Regions from separate parts of the Alteromonas sp. ABH4_456 genome, predicted to be linked through region 1. Evidence: predicted binding sites of a transcription regulator. Region 1 holds the regulator's gene; each other region holds the start of a gene.
What was found. Region 1 encodes sigma-54, which starts transcription at its own class of promoters, with help from an activator protein. Its sites were predicted from a motif close to GTTGGCACGNNNNTNGNNT; they were not measured.

Region 2: flgA (flagellar basal body P-ring formation chaperone FlgA) is a predicted target of sigma-54. The motif match lies at 2,052-2,070, and genes of this name have one in related genera.
Region 3: ACXAG2_RS11660 (DUF2726 domain-containing protein) is a predicted target of sigma-54. The motif match lies at 1,415-1,433, and genes of this name have one in related genera.
Region 4: ACXAG2_RS16200 (BON domain-containing protein) is a predicted target of sigma-54. The motif match lies at 1,233-1,251, and genes of this name have one in related genera.

Annotation. Positions count from the first base shown of each region.
Region 1 is NZ_JBSWXO010000003.1:363,795-367,004, forward strand. It holds gene ptsN (PTS IIA-like nitrogen regulatory protein PtsN) at 1-180, opposite strand, end outside; gene hpf (ribosome hibernation promoting factor) at 189-476, opposite strand; gene ACXAG2_RS06940 (RNA polymerase factor sigma-54) at 509-1,993, opposite strand; gene lptB (LPS export ABC transporter ATP-binding protein) at 2,089-2,814, opposite strand; gene lptA (lipopolysaccharide transport periplasmic protein LptA) at 2,820-3,210, opposite strand, start outside.
Region 2 is NZ_JBSWXO010000004.1:141,451-144,660, forward strand. It holds gene ACXAG2_RS08085 (LPP20 family lipoprotein) at 1-240, shown strand, start outside; gene flgN (flagellar export chaperone FlgN) at 319-750, opposite strand; gene flgM (flagellar biosynthesis anti-sigma factor FlgM) at 761-1,096, opposite strand; gene flgA (flagellar basal body P-ring formation chaperone FlgA) at 1,190-1,924, opposite strand; gene ACXAG2_RS08105 (chemotaxis protein CheV) at 2,090-3,010, shown strand; gene ACXAG2_RS08110 (CheR family methyltransferase) at 3,030-3,210, shown strand, end outside.
Region 3 is NZ_JBSWXO010000006.1:179,861-183,070, reverse strand. It holds gene ACXAG2_RS11665 (5'-methylthioadenosine/adenosylhomocysteine nucleosidase) at 1-588, opposite strand, end outside; gene ACXAG2_RS11660 (DUF2726 domain-containing protein) at 749-1,336, opposite strand; gene ACXAG2_RS11655 (hypothetical protein) at 1,500-1,859, opposite strand; gene ACXAG2_RS11650 (FAD-dependent oxidoreductase) at 2,049-3,210, opposite strand, start outside.
Region 4 is NZ_JBSWXO010000011.1:58,448-61,657, forward strand. It holds gene ACXAG2_RS16195 (endonuclease/exonuclease/phosphatase family protein) at 39-1,025, opposite strand; gene ACXAG2_RS16200 (BON domain-containing protein) at 1,288-1,890, shown strand; gene ACXAG2_RS16205 (hypothetical protein) at 2,298-2,465, shown strand; gene ACXAG2_RS16210 (hypothetical protein) at 2,519-2,860, shown strand; gene ACXAG2_RS16215 (MlaA family lipoprotein) at 2,847-3,210, shown strand, end outside.

The sequences.
Region 1 (3,210 bases):
ACCTATACCCGTGCTGCCCATTCGCTCACGGGCCAGCAGGCTACTTAATACGGTGGCTTCATCAACATCGGGGTTATTTTTAGCTGCAATCCCGCTGATGATTTCGAGAATGCGTTTTTTGCTATTGCACTGGACCGCACACTCGGTGCGGTCCAGGCTGACTATGGCTTGTATATCCATGAATTCAATTAGTGCTTTTTAAGCTTTTCCTTGTGTTTCAGGACCTGCCTGTCGAGTTTATCGACCATGCTGTCAATGGCAGCATACATGTCCTGATTTTCGGAAGAGGCGAAGACTTCCGCGCCGCTAAGATGAACCGTTGCTTCTGCTTTTTGGCTAAGCTTTTCAACATTTAAAATAACGTGCACATTTGATATGTGGTCAAAATGACGTTCCAGTTTGCTGAACTTAGTATCGACATAATTACGCAAAGAATCAGTGATCTCAATGTGATGACCAGAAAGGTTGATTTGCATATTTCGTCTTCCTTATTTTGAGCAGCCTTAAGTTAGATAAGGCTTTTGCGTTGGTTAGACGGCGGGATCGACAAGGATTCCCGGTACTTTGCTATTGTTCGCCGGGCAACCATAATGCCTTGATCGGCCAACAACGAAGCAATCTTGCTGTCACTCAGTGGCTTGCTTGGCTTTTCAGCGGCAACCAGCTTCTTAATCAGGGCGCGAATCGCTGTAGATGAACACTCACCACCTGATTCAGTGGCAACGTGGCTGGAGAAGAAATACTTCAACTCGAAAATACCACGGGGCGTGTGCATGTACTTCTGCGTTGTTACCCTGGAAATAGTAGATTCGTGCATATCTACCATTTCTGCGACATCATTCAGCACCATTGGTTTCATCATTTCAGGGCCATGCTCAAAAAAGCCCATCTGTTGCTGAACAATACAATTTGCTACTTTCAGCAGCGTATCGTTCCGGCTCTCAAGGCTCTTAATAAACCATTTTGCTTCCTGCATGTGAGAGCGGATAAATTGTGAATCACTGCTGTTTCTTGCTTTACGGCTCATTGCAGCATACTGCTGATTAACACTGAGCTTAGGCAGGCTGTCGGGGTTTAATTCTACAACCCAACGGCCATTTTTCTTAGCAACCGATACATCCGGAATGACATATTCGGGTTCTTTCGTAATTAATGCACTGCCCGGACGGGGATTAAGCGTTTGCAGCAAACGCATCGCTTCCCGTAACTGATCTTCTTTCAGGCGGGTTTTACGCATTAACGTACGGTAATCTTTACTGCCTAACAGATCGGAATGCTCTCTGAGCAGTAGTTTGGCTTCTTCCAGCCACGGTGTTTCCGGTGCAAATTGCGCCAGCTGAACTAACAAGCACTCCTGCGGTGTGCGGGAGCCGGAACCGAGAGGATCAAAAAGCTGAATACGTTTAAGTACGCACTCAACCTCATCTTCTTCTACGGGCTCTTCCATATCTTCACTGTTTACGCTTTGCAGAATGTCGTCAACTGTAACCGTTAGATAGCCGGACTCATCAATGGAATCGATGATCGCCAGCGCGATGGCGCGGTCTGTGTCAGAAAAAGGTGTCAGACGCATTTGCCACAGCAGATGGTCCTGAATATTTTCGGTGGTTTCACCCTGAAAGATTTGTTCATCATCACCACCGGAAGGGCCGGGCGCGGGGGCAGAAGACGCAGAAATGTACTCATCCCAGGTACTGTCGATGGGCAGCTCATCCGGTAAATCATTCTTTTCCAGTGCTTCACCGGTATCCATGCTGTCAGAAGACGAGGCTGATGCAGACTCTTGCATGCTGTCATCATTGTCGATGTTATTTTTCTCAATTACATCGTTGTCGGAGCTGTCGTCGACTTCCAGCAAAGGATTAGAATCGAGAGCTTCCTGAATTTCTTGTTGTAAGTCCAGCGTAGACAACTGCAATAGCTTGATCGCCTGCTGAAGCTGAGGCGTCATTGTTAGTTGTTGGCTAAATTTTAACTGTAAAGATGGTTTCATCTACGTCTTATATAAACTCTAAAAAGGACATCCGGTTGTAGCGGTGTGAGTGCCGGTGGCGAAATCTCCGCTAAATGCTCATCCCGATATCTTAACTATAGCCTGAATTGCTCACCAAGGTATACATCACGAACTTTTTGATTACTTAATACCTGTTCTGCGGTGCCCTGAGCAATCAGTTCTCCATGACTGACGATATAGGCCTCTTCACACACATCAAGGGTTTCCCTGACATTGTGGTCGGTGATGAGGATACCGATACCTCTGTCCCGTAAGTGCTGAATGATCTTCTTTATATCATTAACCGAAATCGGGTCAACTCCGGCGAAGGGTTCATCGAGCAAAATAAATTGCGGATTGGCTGCCAGTGCGCGGGCAATTTCAACCCGGCGGCGTTCGCCACCCGACAAACTCATACCTGTACTATTACGTATATGGTTAATATTAAATTCATCAAGTAGTGCATCCGCTTCCTGTTCACGTTGATGACTTTTTAAGTCTTTACGCGTCTGTAATATCGCCATGATGTTTTCATGTACGGTCAGCTTGCGGAAAATGGATGCCTCCTGGGGTAAATAGCCAATTCCCCGGCGGGCACGTTCGTGCATTGGCTGGTGCGTCAGCTCCTGCTCATCAATGAGGATTTTGCCTTTATCCAGCGGCACAAGACCCACAATCATGTAAAACGTTGTGGTTTTACCTGCACCGTTAGGACCCAGCAGACCTACTATCTGTCCGGTAGAAACCGATAAACTAACGTCACGGACGACCTGGCGTGATTTATACGACTTTGCCAGGTGAGTCGCACTCAGGGTTGCCATGTAACTCAGTTACCCTCGTTTTCGTTACTGTCTGAAGTCTTGTTCTCTTCCTTCAGCTCTTTAACTGTGTCAGGACGGAAAACCGTGGTTACCCGGCCGTTGCTGTTACTTTCACCGCCGGTTGCCAGAAGTTGCTCTTTTGACATGTCATAGGTGATGTTATCTCCCTGGACCATGCTGGTATCTTGCTGGATTTTCGCATCACCTTGCAAGGAAATAAGTTGTTTGGCTACTTCGTAGCGAATTTCATTTGCGCTGGCTTTTACTTTTGCGCCGTCATCCAGCGTTTGAGAATAAGTGGCTGGTTTTCCGCGGGCAATAAAAACCTCTTTCCCTTCGCCTTCACTGGCGATGGCTTCAACTTCATCTGCGGCAATGATGAGTGAACCCTGGGTG
Region 2 (3,210 bases), on a different contig from region 1:
GCTGAGCAGGTATACGGTCAGCGACTGAATGGTTCTCAGTCGGTGGCGAACATGGTGATGCAGGATTCACAATTAAAAGCATCTGTTGAAGGCGTGATCCGCGGCGCGAGGGTGATAAAAAGTTATCCGGTGGGCGAGGATACTTACGCTACTGAGTTAGAGCTGGACATGCGTAAGGTGTACGATATTTACCTGACAACCGCTAAGCCTAAAAGGATTAGAGACGTTACTTATTACTGAGCCGGTTTACTGGCTCCGGTCTTCTGCAAAAAGCAAAAAAGCCCGTTTTCACGGGCTTTTTGGTACTTGTCACTGTTATCAGGCGCTCACGCCTCTGCCCAGTCCGGAGCCTTTCGGCTTTCCGCTTTTATCGTAGGTCAGAGATTCTTTGGCGCGGACTTCCAGCATTAAATTACGCAGGTGGGTCAACCTGAGCTGACCCTGTTCAACAGCTTTTTGATTAACTGATGTACGGTACTGACACTCTTCGAGAAGCTTTTTGGCCTGGGCAATCAAGGCGGTAACATCGTCTGGCGCTGTTTTTTCCGCTGTATGTGCAGTGTATTGCTTACTGATAGCAATATCACTTTGCTGAATGGTATCGAGGGTTTGCTCTTTATCCTTGAGCAGATTCATCAATGCCTCAGCATCCCGGGAGCTGATCAGGTGCAATTCCTGTTCAAGCAAAGTCGCCAGATGCGTTAAGTTTGCGATCTGTTGCTCCAGTGCCTGTACCAGTGACTGCGACATAAATTACTCTCTACGATTTAATGCCAAAAACCTGCGCTTCTAACCGTGCGATTTTCTGCGCCAGGGAATCCGGGTCGATTTTATACTCACCACTTTGAATGGCTTTCTTCAGTTTGTCGACCTTTTCCTGATTGACCGGCGCCTCAGTGCCTTTCTTCTGCACCTGACTTAACTGCTGAGCAGACTGAGTCAGTGAGACAGAATCCTGGCGCGGAGCCGTCGTCTGTGTATTTTTCGCCGCAGCTTCCTGTTGTTGCGCCGTTTGTGTCTGTGCCTGCTGATTATTCAGCTTTGCATTGTCAATGGGCGCCTTAGGGGTTCCATTGTTAACATTGTTGATTGCCATAAATTTTTTCCACTACCAATAACACCTCATACACGTTATCGGCCTGAACTGGCGCATCTTTAACCTTTTTTCAGTGTTTTTTACTGTTTCAGGCTATAAATTCACAACCACTGTTTGCGTGCTGGCAACTTCAGCGATAAGCGTCTTTTTCGACGATGCGTTAACTACCTGAATACTATCGCCTATTACCCCGTCCTGTCTAGCGATGCCGGCCGTTTTCACCTGCATTCCCGCGGCCTGAGCACGGATCGTGATGCGATCACCTTTACAGACAAAGCATAGCATATTTGCCTGTACAGGCTGGCCGTCACGGACCCGTCTTTTCATTCTCGCGCCGATAAGCTCCTTTTGCGACATGTAACTGGTGTGCCGTAACTGGTTAATGTCTACTTCAGCCAGCTTCAGGTTTGCTGATGTCAGCACTGTGCCAGGACTGATAAGACCGGAGGTCACCACCACCGTGCGGGTCCGCGCAACCCGTGCGTTGGTAAACAGATACCAGTCATTGTTGCCGCAACTCACTCTTACTGAAATATAGGACTGGGTGAGGGCGCTGCTGTCTGCGTGATACTGAAAAGGCGTATGGCAGGCTGGGATCTGAATGCGGTCATCAACTGGCACAATACTTACCTGAATATTATCGTCGCCGTGAGCGTCCCCAATAGCGCTTAACAGATAAGCCTGAGCTTCCTGCTGAATTTTTTCCCGCATCTGCGCTGAAGATTGGGCAAATGCCGGAATACTGGCTATGTTTAGCATCATCAGCAACATAACCATCAGCGGCCTGCTTAAAGATTTCTGCAATAATTTCGATAACTTTTTCTGCATGATGACTTTTTTCGTGTTCAGTTCATTGTATTTTGACTATGATTAAAAGCAGAACCCTTAGATTCGTAATGGTTAAAGTGTCACTTTTTTGGCGATTCTGTTTTTAAACATTAAGTGATATGGTGAAACGCAATGTTCGTGCCCAATTTAAATTAGAGGTGATGTATGTCAGGCATTCTTGATTCCGTTAACCAGCGCACGCAGTTAGTGGGGCAGAATAGGCTGGAGCTACTGTTGTTCAGACTCAACGGCCGTCAGCGCTTTGGTATTAACGTGTTCAAAGTGCGGGAGGTACTGCAGTGCCCGCCATTGACAGCAATGCCTAAATTGAATTCACTGGTACGGGGAATTGCGCATATCCGCGGGCAAACCATTTCTGTCATCGACCTGAGCATGGCAACAGGCGGCAGACGGATTGAAAACCTCGAAACAGCGTTTATCGTTATTGCAGAGTACAACCGCTCAGTACAGGGCTTTCTGGTTGGCGCGGTTGAACGCATTATCAATACGAACTGGGATGCCATTATGCCACCGCCGCAGGGGACGGGTCGCGCCAGTTATCTTACTGCCGTTACGGAAGTGGATAAAGAGCTGGTGGAAATTCTGGACGTAGAAAAAATTCTTAACGAAATTTCTCCCCTCAAAGCCGAGGTTAGTAAAGATGTTATCGCCGGGCTGGATACCACTGCTCAGGAAGATAAGATTATATTCATTGCCGATGATTCTTCAGTTGCCCGCAGTCAGGTGAAAAAAGCGCTGACGGCACTGGGACTGAAAATGGAGCTGGCTAAGAATGGCCTGGAAGCATTGAACCGTCTCAAAGAGATTGCTGCTGAAACCGGCGACGTTACAGATAAAGTGGGCGTACTGGTTTCCGATATAGAAATGCCGGAAATGGACGGATACACTCTGACGGCTGAAATTAAAAATACCCCTGAATTGCAGAAATTAAAAGTGGTTCTGCACACGTCGTTAAGCGGGGTATTCAATCAGGCGATGGTGCAAAAAGTCGGTGCCGATGATTTCATCGCAAAATTCCATCCTGATGAGCTTGCTACTGCTGTAGGTAAATGGTTGTCTAACTGATTGACGGGGCAAGGGAAGCTTGAAAAATAAAGAAGTGTCTGCCGACAGTTACCGTCAGTTCGGAACTTTTCTGCAGCAACAGTGTGGCATTTCATTAGGCGACAACAAGCAATATCTTGTCCGTAGCCGCTTGTCGTCTTTGATGTACGAATACGACTACGACAGCCTGGACGGATTGATTGCAGCAGTGGTACGCGGTG
Region 3 (3,210 bases), on a different contig from region 1:
CAAAGAACGGATCACCAGAAACGGTGTTTCCAGCATAAAACAGGTTTGTCCGATGGCTGCGCCTTCCATTTCACAGGCCTTCATTGCCGGAAAAGTGTCTTTAATTTTCTGTGCCGCTTCATCTGAACCGACAAAGGAATCGCCGGTACAAATCATGCCAGTGGTGTTCTGGATATGGGTGATGTCCTGTGCCGCGGCGGTAGCAGCTTCAACAAGCCGGGGATCGCAGTCGTATTGTGGCGGCATACCGGCACATTGCCCAAGTTCATAACCAAAATGGGTAATATCCACATCGTGATATTTCACTGCACTGCCGACGACCACATCACCGATATTCAGCGCCGGATCGAAGCCGCCGGCTGAACCGGTATTAACAACATAATCAGGCGTGTATTGCTCGATAAGTGCTGTTGTGGCAAGGGCTGAAGCAACTTTACCAATACCGCATTTTACCAGCACGACTTCAGCGCCATGCAGGGTGCCGGTGTAAAAGGTCAGATGTTTCCACTGTCGGGTTTCACAATCTGTCAGAGATGCCTGTAACAGTGCAATTTCCTGATCCATTGCGCCAAGAATACCGATTTTCATAAATATGTTCCGTCGATGTACCGCCCGGCGAACTGGGTGTGCGCGGGTCCGTTAAGTCATGATTGTTAATGGTAATATGAAAGTGAAGAAACTGACAGAAATTAGGGGAAAATGGGTCGGTACCTTGGGGAGAATACCGACCCGGAGAGTAAAAGGTAAATTAAGCAGCCGCTGCCCGGCTTGAACGCACCGGACGTGTCGGGCGTTTATTCGGTGCAGGGTTAAGCGTCGGCGCCTGCGCAATACGTTGCTGTTTGCGGCGGTAAGGCACCAGCTTGCTTTCGATACATTCGCGGATCTCTTCAGTGGTATAACCGGTTTTCACCTTAATGCGCACATGAGGCAATCCTGCTGCATCCAGCGCGCCGCTGACAAAAAAGTCGCGCTGGGATTTGTATTTGTTCTTGCCATCGTTATAAACAAGGTCGATAGCCATAACAGGCGTCATGTCGTCGCGGTCACACAACACGTAATCCAGTTGCTTTGAAGACGCCCGTGACATGGCGCTGGAGCCCTGCTTTTTACTGGCTTTTGCTCTTACTGCCAGTACATCGCTCAGGCGAACCCTGCAAACGATGCGGAATTCACGGCCCACTGCCTGCTCAATCAGTTTCAGAAAATTATGTTCTACCGGTGTGAACAGCTGAGGTTTACTGCGAAAAGGAAAGCTTACACCGCTGTCCGACAATTTCATGGCGCCCAGAGCCACCACAATCAGTAACATCATTAAAATTATAGCCAGTTCCATATTGATCCCCGCGAAAGCAAAATCACATACGTCAAAAAAGTGACGTTTTGTGTCGTGAATTAGTCAACAAGCTGGATTTTGCAAAGGAAGTGCCAGACCGCTAAAAATTTGCAAGGTCGGGAGAGCGTCCGGCACAGAGGAGCTGGGAAGAGGCTGACAGGTCTCAGTTGGCCTTAACAATCATCATATCTACCTGAGAACCTTCGTGATCAGGGGAAATGATAACCCGCACACTGTCGTTAGCTGCAGTGAGTAACGTTCTGCCCTGTACTGTTGCTGCGACCTGCATACCGGGATACTGCGCCGTGTAGTAGTCGATGAGTGTTTGCTGTGGTGTCGCGGAATAAAACACCAGCGTGGCAGGCAGTCCGCTGTCGAAAACCTGACATTGCTTTGCGTCATCCGGCATGGTCAGCGTGTGAAAGTCTGCCGGACAGGCGGATGTGTCAGGCGCTGCAGCCACAGATAACGAAGCCGTACACAGCAGAGTCGCTGCAATCATACTGCACGTCTTTTTGTTCATTTTTACTCTCCCTTTATTAAGCGGAATGGATGCTTAACAGATGAGTAAAACTATAGGCAAGAACCCCTTAACCGGCAATAAAGCATAGGTATACCGGCACACACTCAAGTATCGGCGGTTGATCTTCAGAAACGAAAAAAGCCACGGAATTCTCATCCCGTGGCTTTCGTTTTTTTGCTTTGAGCCGTATTAAACGCCGAGGTAATCCATGATGCCGTCGGCCGCTTTACGGCCTTCGTCAATGGCGGTTACAACCAGATCACTGCCCCGAACCATATCGCCACCGGCGAAGATTTTCGGGTTAGCAGTCTGATAAGCGTACTTACCACCGGCAGGGGCGATAACACGACCCTTTTCATCCAGGATAATACCGTAGTCAGCAAACCAGCTGGCAGGGCTTGGCTGGAAACCGAAGGCGATGATAACCGCATCCGCTTCAAGCACGTGCTCTGAACCTTCCACCTCAACAGGACGACGACGACCGTTGATGTCCGGCGGACCCATTTCAGTTTTAACCAGTTTAACACCGGCTGCAGTGCCTTCACCGGTCAGCGCGATATCCAGTGGTTGTACATTGAAGACGAATTCCACACCTTCTTCTTTCGCGTTCTGTACTTCCTTGCGTGAACCGGGCATGCTTTCTTCATCACGGCGATAAGCACAAATTACGCGTTTTGCGCCCTGACGGATAGACGTACGTACGCAGTCCATAGTGGTATCACCACCACCCAGCACAACAACGGTTTTGTCTTTCATGTCGACAAAATCAGCAGGATCTTTTTCCAGCCCCATTACACGGTTAGTATTCGCAATCAGGAACGGCAGGGCATCGAAAACGCCTTCCACGTGCTCATTGTCGAATCCGCCTTGCATGGACTTGTACGTACCCATACCGAGGAACACTGAATCGTATTCATCAAGCAGCGCCTGGAAGTCGATATCTTTACCGATTTCAGTATTGAGTCTGAACTCCACACCCATTTCGGTAAAAATTTCACGACGACGTTTAATCACGTCTTTTTCCAGCTTGAACGAAGGAATACCGAAGGTTAACAGGCCGCCGATTTCTTCGTACTTGTCGAAAACAACCGGCTTCACACCGTTACGTACCAGAATATCTGCACAGGCAAGACCTGCAGGACCGGCACCAACGATAGCGACTTTCTTGTCTGTCCAGACTACGTCAGACATATCCGGACGCCAGCCCATTTCGAAGGCGGTGTCGGTGATGTATTTTTCAATACTACCGATAGTCACAGCGCCGAACTCGTCATTCAGCGTACAGGCACCTTCACATAAACGGTCCTGCGGACAGACACGGCCGCAAACTTCCGGCAAGCTGTTCGTTTTA
Region 4 (3,210 bases), on a different contig from region 1:
GTTCATGGAAACCTGTAGCTGAAAAGCCACAGGTTTTTTTATGCCTGTTTAACTGATGGATTAGTTCTTAATCTCAGTGTTGTAAGTAAGGGAAAGTGGTCAGAGCCTACATCCGGCATTCTTTCTATTTTGACCAGTTCGAAATGCTCAGTATGAAAGACATGGTCAAGGGGCCAGCGCAGTAACGGGTAATCCGCATGGAAAGTGTTGAAAAAACCACGGCCACGGCGGGGATCCAGCATGCCACTTATTTTTCTGAATTTTCGGGTCGTCGGTGACCATGCCACATCATTGAGGTCACCGGTAACAATGGCCGGATGCTTTAACTTTGCCATTTCTTTTCCTACCCGTGTCAGTTCCTTATCCCTGGGTCCGGCAGATTTATTTTCTGTGGGACTTGGCGGTTTAGGGTGTACAAAATGGATTTTTACCTGAGTACCGGCCATTTCCTGCCAGATTTCCATAGACGGTACGTCATCTTCAATAATGAAACGGATTTTTTCGTTGCCGAAGGGACGCCGGCTATAAAGATGCATGCCGTAAAGATTTTCTAGCGGACAAGAGAGGCGATAGGGATAGTCATCGTGAAGGACCGACAATGCCTGCTCCCAGTCTTTATTGCTTTCCAGCGTCACCAAAATATCCGGTTTACGTAGCCTGGTAAGATTAATCAGTGCGTCATAGTTATCGTTAGTCATTAATACATTGCTGGTGAGAATGCTTATTGTGCGGTCGTCATCAGTTGCCGGTACCTGATTCACTTCTGTGCGCCATACCGGTGTGTAAGGGATTACCCAGGCAAGTTGATAGAGCAAAGCACAGACAGCACCGGCCTGCATGTAAAGCGCCAGTAAGGGCGTTTCGATATACCAGTATGTCCAGACTAAGGTGAGCACAAGTAAAATAAACGCCTGCTGCAGACGGGGAAACTCCCATACGCGGATTAACCAGTGCTGACCGGGTATGTGAGGCAGTATCGCAGCCACAATAAAGAAAAGGGTAATGATAGAGAGTACTGTTGTCATGGTTCGTCCGCTGAAATTACTGTCCGGAATCAAAATATTTAGCTTACTTATATAAAGACTTTCTGTCCTGTTCGATCAAACGAGGTGATTTCAGCAATTGTAAATGCAAGGTAAAAAATACGGGGTTCTGAGAAAAGTTTGCATGAAGGGAAAGAGCGGAAAGTTGGAGTTCACTATAAAAAATCATATTTTTCAGTTATTTAATTTCCTGGCATGAAGTTGGCTTCATTTTTTTTGCTTGATAATTAAGGAGAGCAAAATTATGAAACGTTCAATTCTTTCACTATTAGTAGCTGGTACATTAACTACTTCTGCTTTTGCAGGATCTATGGATACTGCGAACAAGTGGGAGGAAGGTGCCAAGGATGCCTGGATAGACGGCAAAGCTGAAGCAACATTACTGTTTAACGGTAATCTGAATTCTTTTGATATCAACACCGATGTTCAGGATGGCAAGGTTATTCTGACCGGTAAGGTAGACAACTCGGTTGATAAAAAGCTCGCGGAAGAGCTGGTAGCGAATATCGACGGCGTAACAGATGTTGATAACCAGCTGACCATTGTAGAAGAGCATGACTCTCAAGCTATGTCCGGTGATGACATGGATATGGACTCTGCAACCGGCAAACTGACAGATGCTAAAATCGCGACTGTAATCAAAACCCGTTTACTGATGGACTCTGACATTTCCGGTTTTGATATCGACGTGGATGTTGAGCAGGGCAATGTTACGCTTACCGGTACAGTAGACTCAGACGCTGAGCGTGACCTGGCCGTTGAGATTGCGAAAAACGCCACAGATGTTACAGACGTTGAAGACAACCTGAAGGTCGTTCAACAGAAAACAGCGATGAAAAGTGAATAATACTTTTTAACTGCATAATCAGGAAAGGGCTGAGTTATCTCAGCCCTTTTTTATTGCGTTCCGGTTGATGAATCCTGCTGAAAAGCTTTCCTTCCCGTCTGTGAAAATATTTCCCGTCTGTAGTAAAAAAGTATCATCAAATTCCCGGGTCAACGGAAATTATTTGGGTGTCATTACCTGCACCTTTTTCCTCTGATTTTTCTTCTATGATAATGAATTGATACTTAAGTCTAATAAATCAGTAGGTTACGAAAACGCCGGTCATGACGTTGAAGCACGGAGGTGGCTTTTGCGGCGTTTCTGTGAGGTCTCTAAAAATATGGCGCGGAAATTGGAATGTTAAAAATAGTTGTGAGAGTAAATAAGTCATTTACCGGAATTCAATTCTACGCACGCAAGGGAGCAGTATGAAATTTCTGAAGACTAAACACCGTCCGTTACCGTCAACGTCATTTGAACGTCTCATTCACTCGCAGCCAGTTTTTAACTGGTTCGATCGCTACGACAAACGTGACCACAAAGCCGGTAAGGCAACAGCAGGTGCAGTGATGGCGGAGGCAGCGACCGCTAACTAAGTACAGGAAAGCGATCCGGACGGCCCTTGAATTAAACAACGATGGTGAAAAACATGAATTACTTAAAAATTGCGGTAATGACAGTGTTACTTCTGACCAGTCTTGTAGCTCTGGGGTCCGGAAAGCAACTTTCAACCTGGCTGGGGGAAACGCCGGCAGAAACATCAACTGGTGCTGATCTGGCAGAAGTTGAGGCGGTATTTAATGAGTTGGAATTTGACCCGGCGAATTCGTTTCATCAAATTCGTAAGCAAAGGATTGAGCATTATCTTGATTTGGCCCGTAACTATGATGATAGTGACTGGGACTACAGCAGGGATGAAGCTCTGCAGCGGGCTCAAAATATAATGAATCACCACGAAAGGAAGGAAAGTGGTATCTATGCCAGCTTATAGACAAGGTGCTTTCGCCTTAATTATTTGTGTATTTTTATTGGGCGGCTGTGCCAGCGCGCCCGACATGCCTGAAAATTCTGCTGTACAACCGCAGAACAACACACAACCTCAAAAAAACGAACCTGCACTGGCTGAAGAGCTTGCGAAAGGGAAAGACGTTACCGTACAAACCAGCCAGGGAGCCGTATCCGTTTCTCCGGTAGTGGTTGCAGTAGGTGATACCCCTGAGTCAGGGAATACCGGTGATGAGGTGTATTACAACGATCCCTGGGAAGGCTTCAACCGGGCCATGTTCAGCTTTAATAATGTGTCTTATCAGTATGTACTTTTACCGCTGGCAGACGGTTATC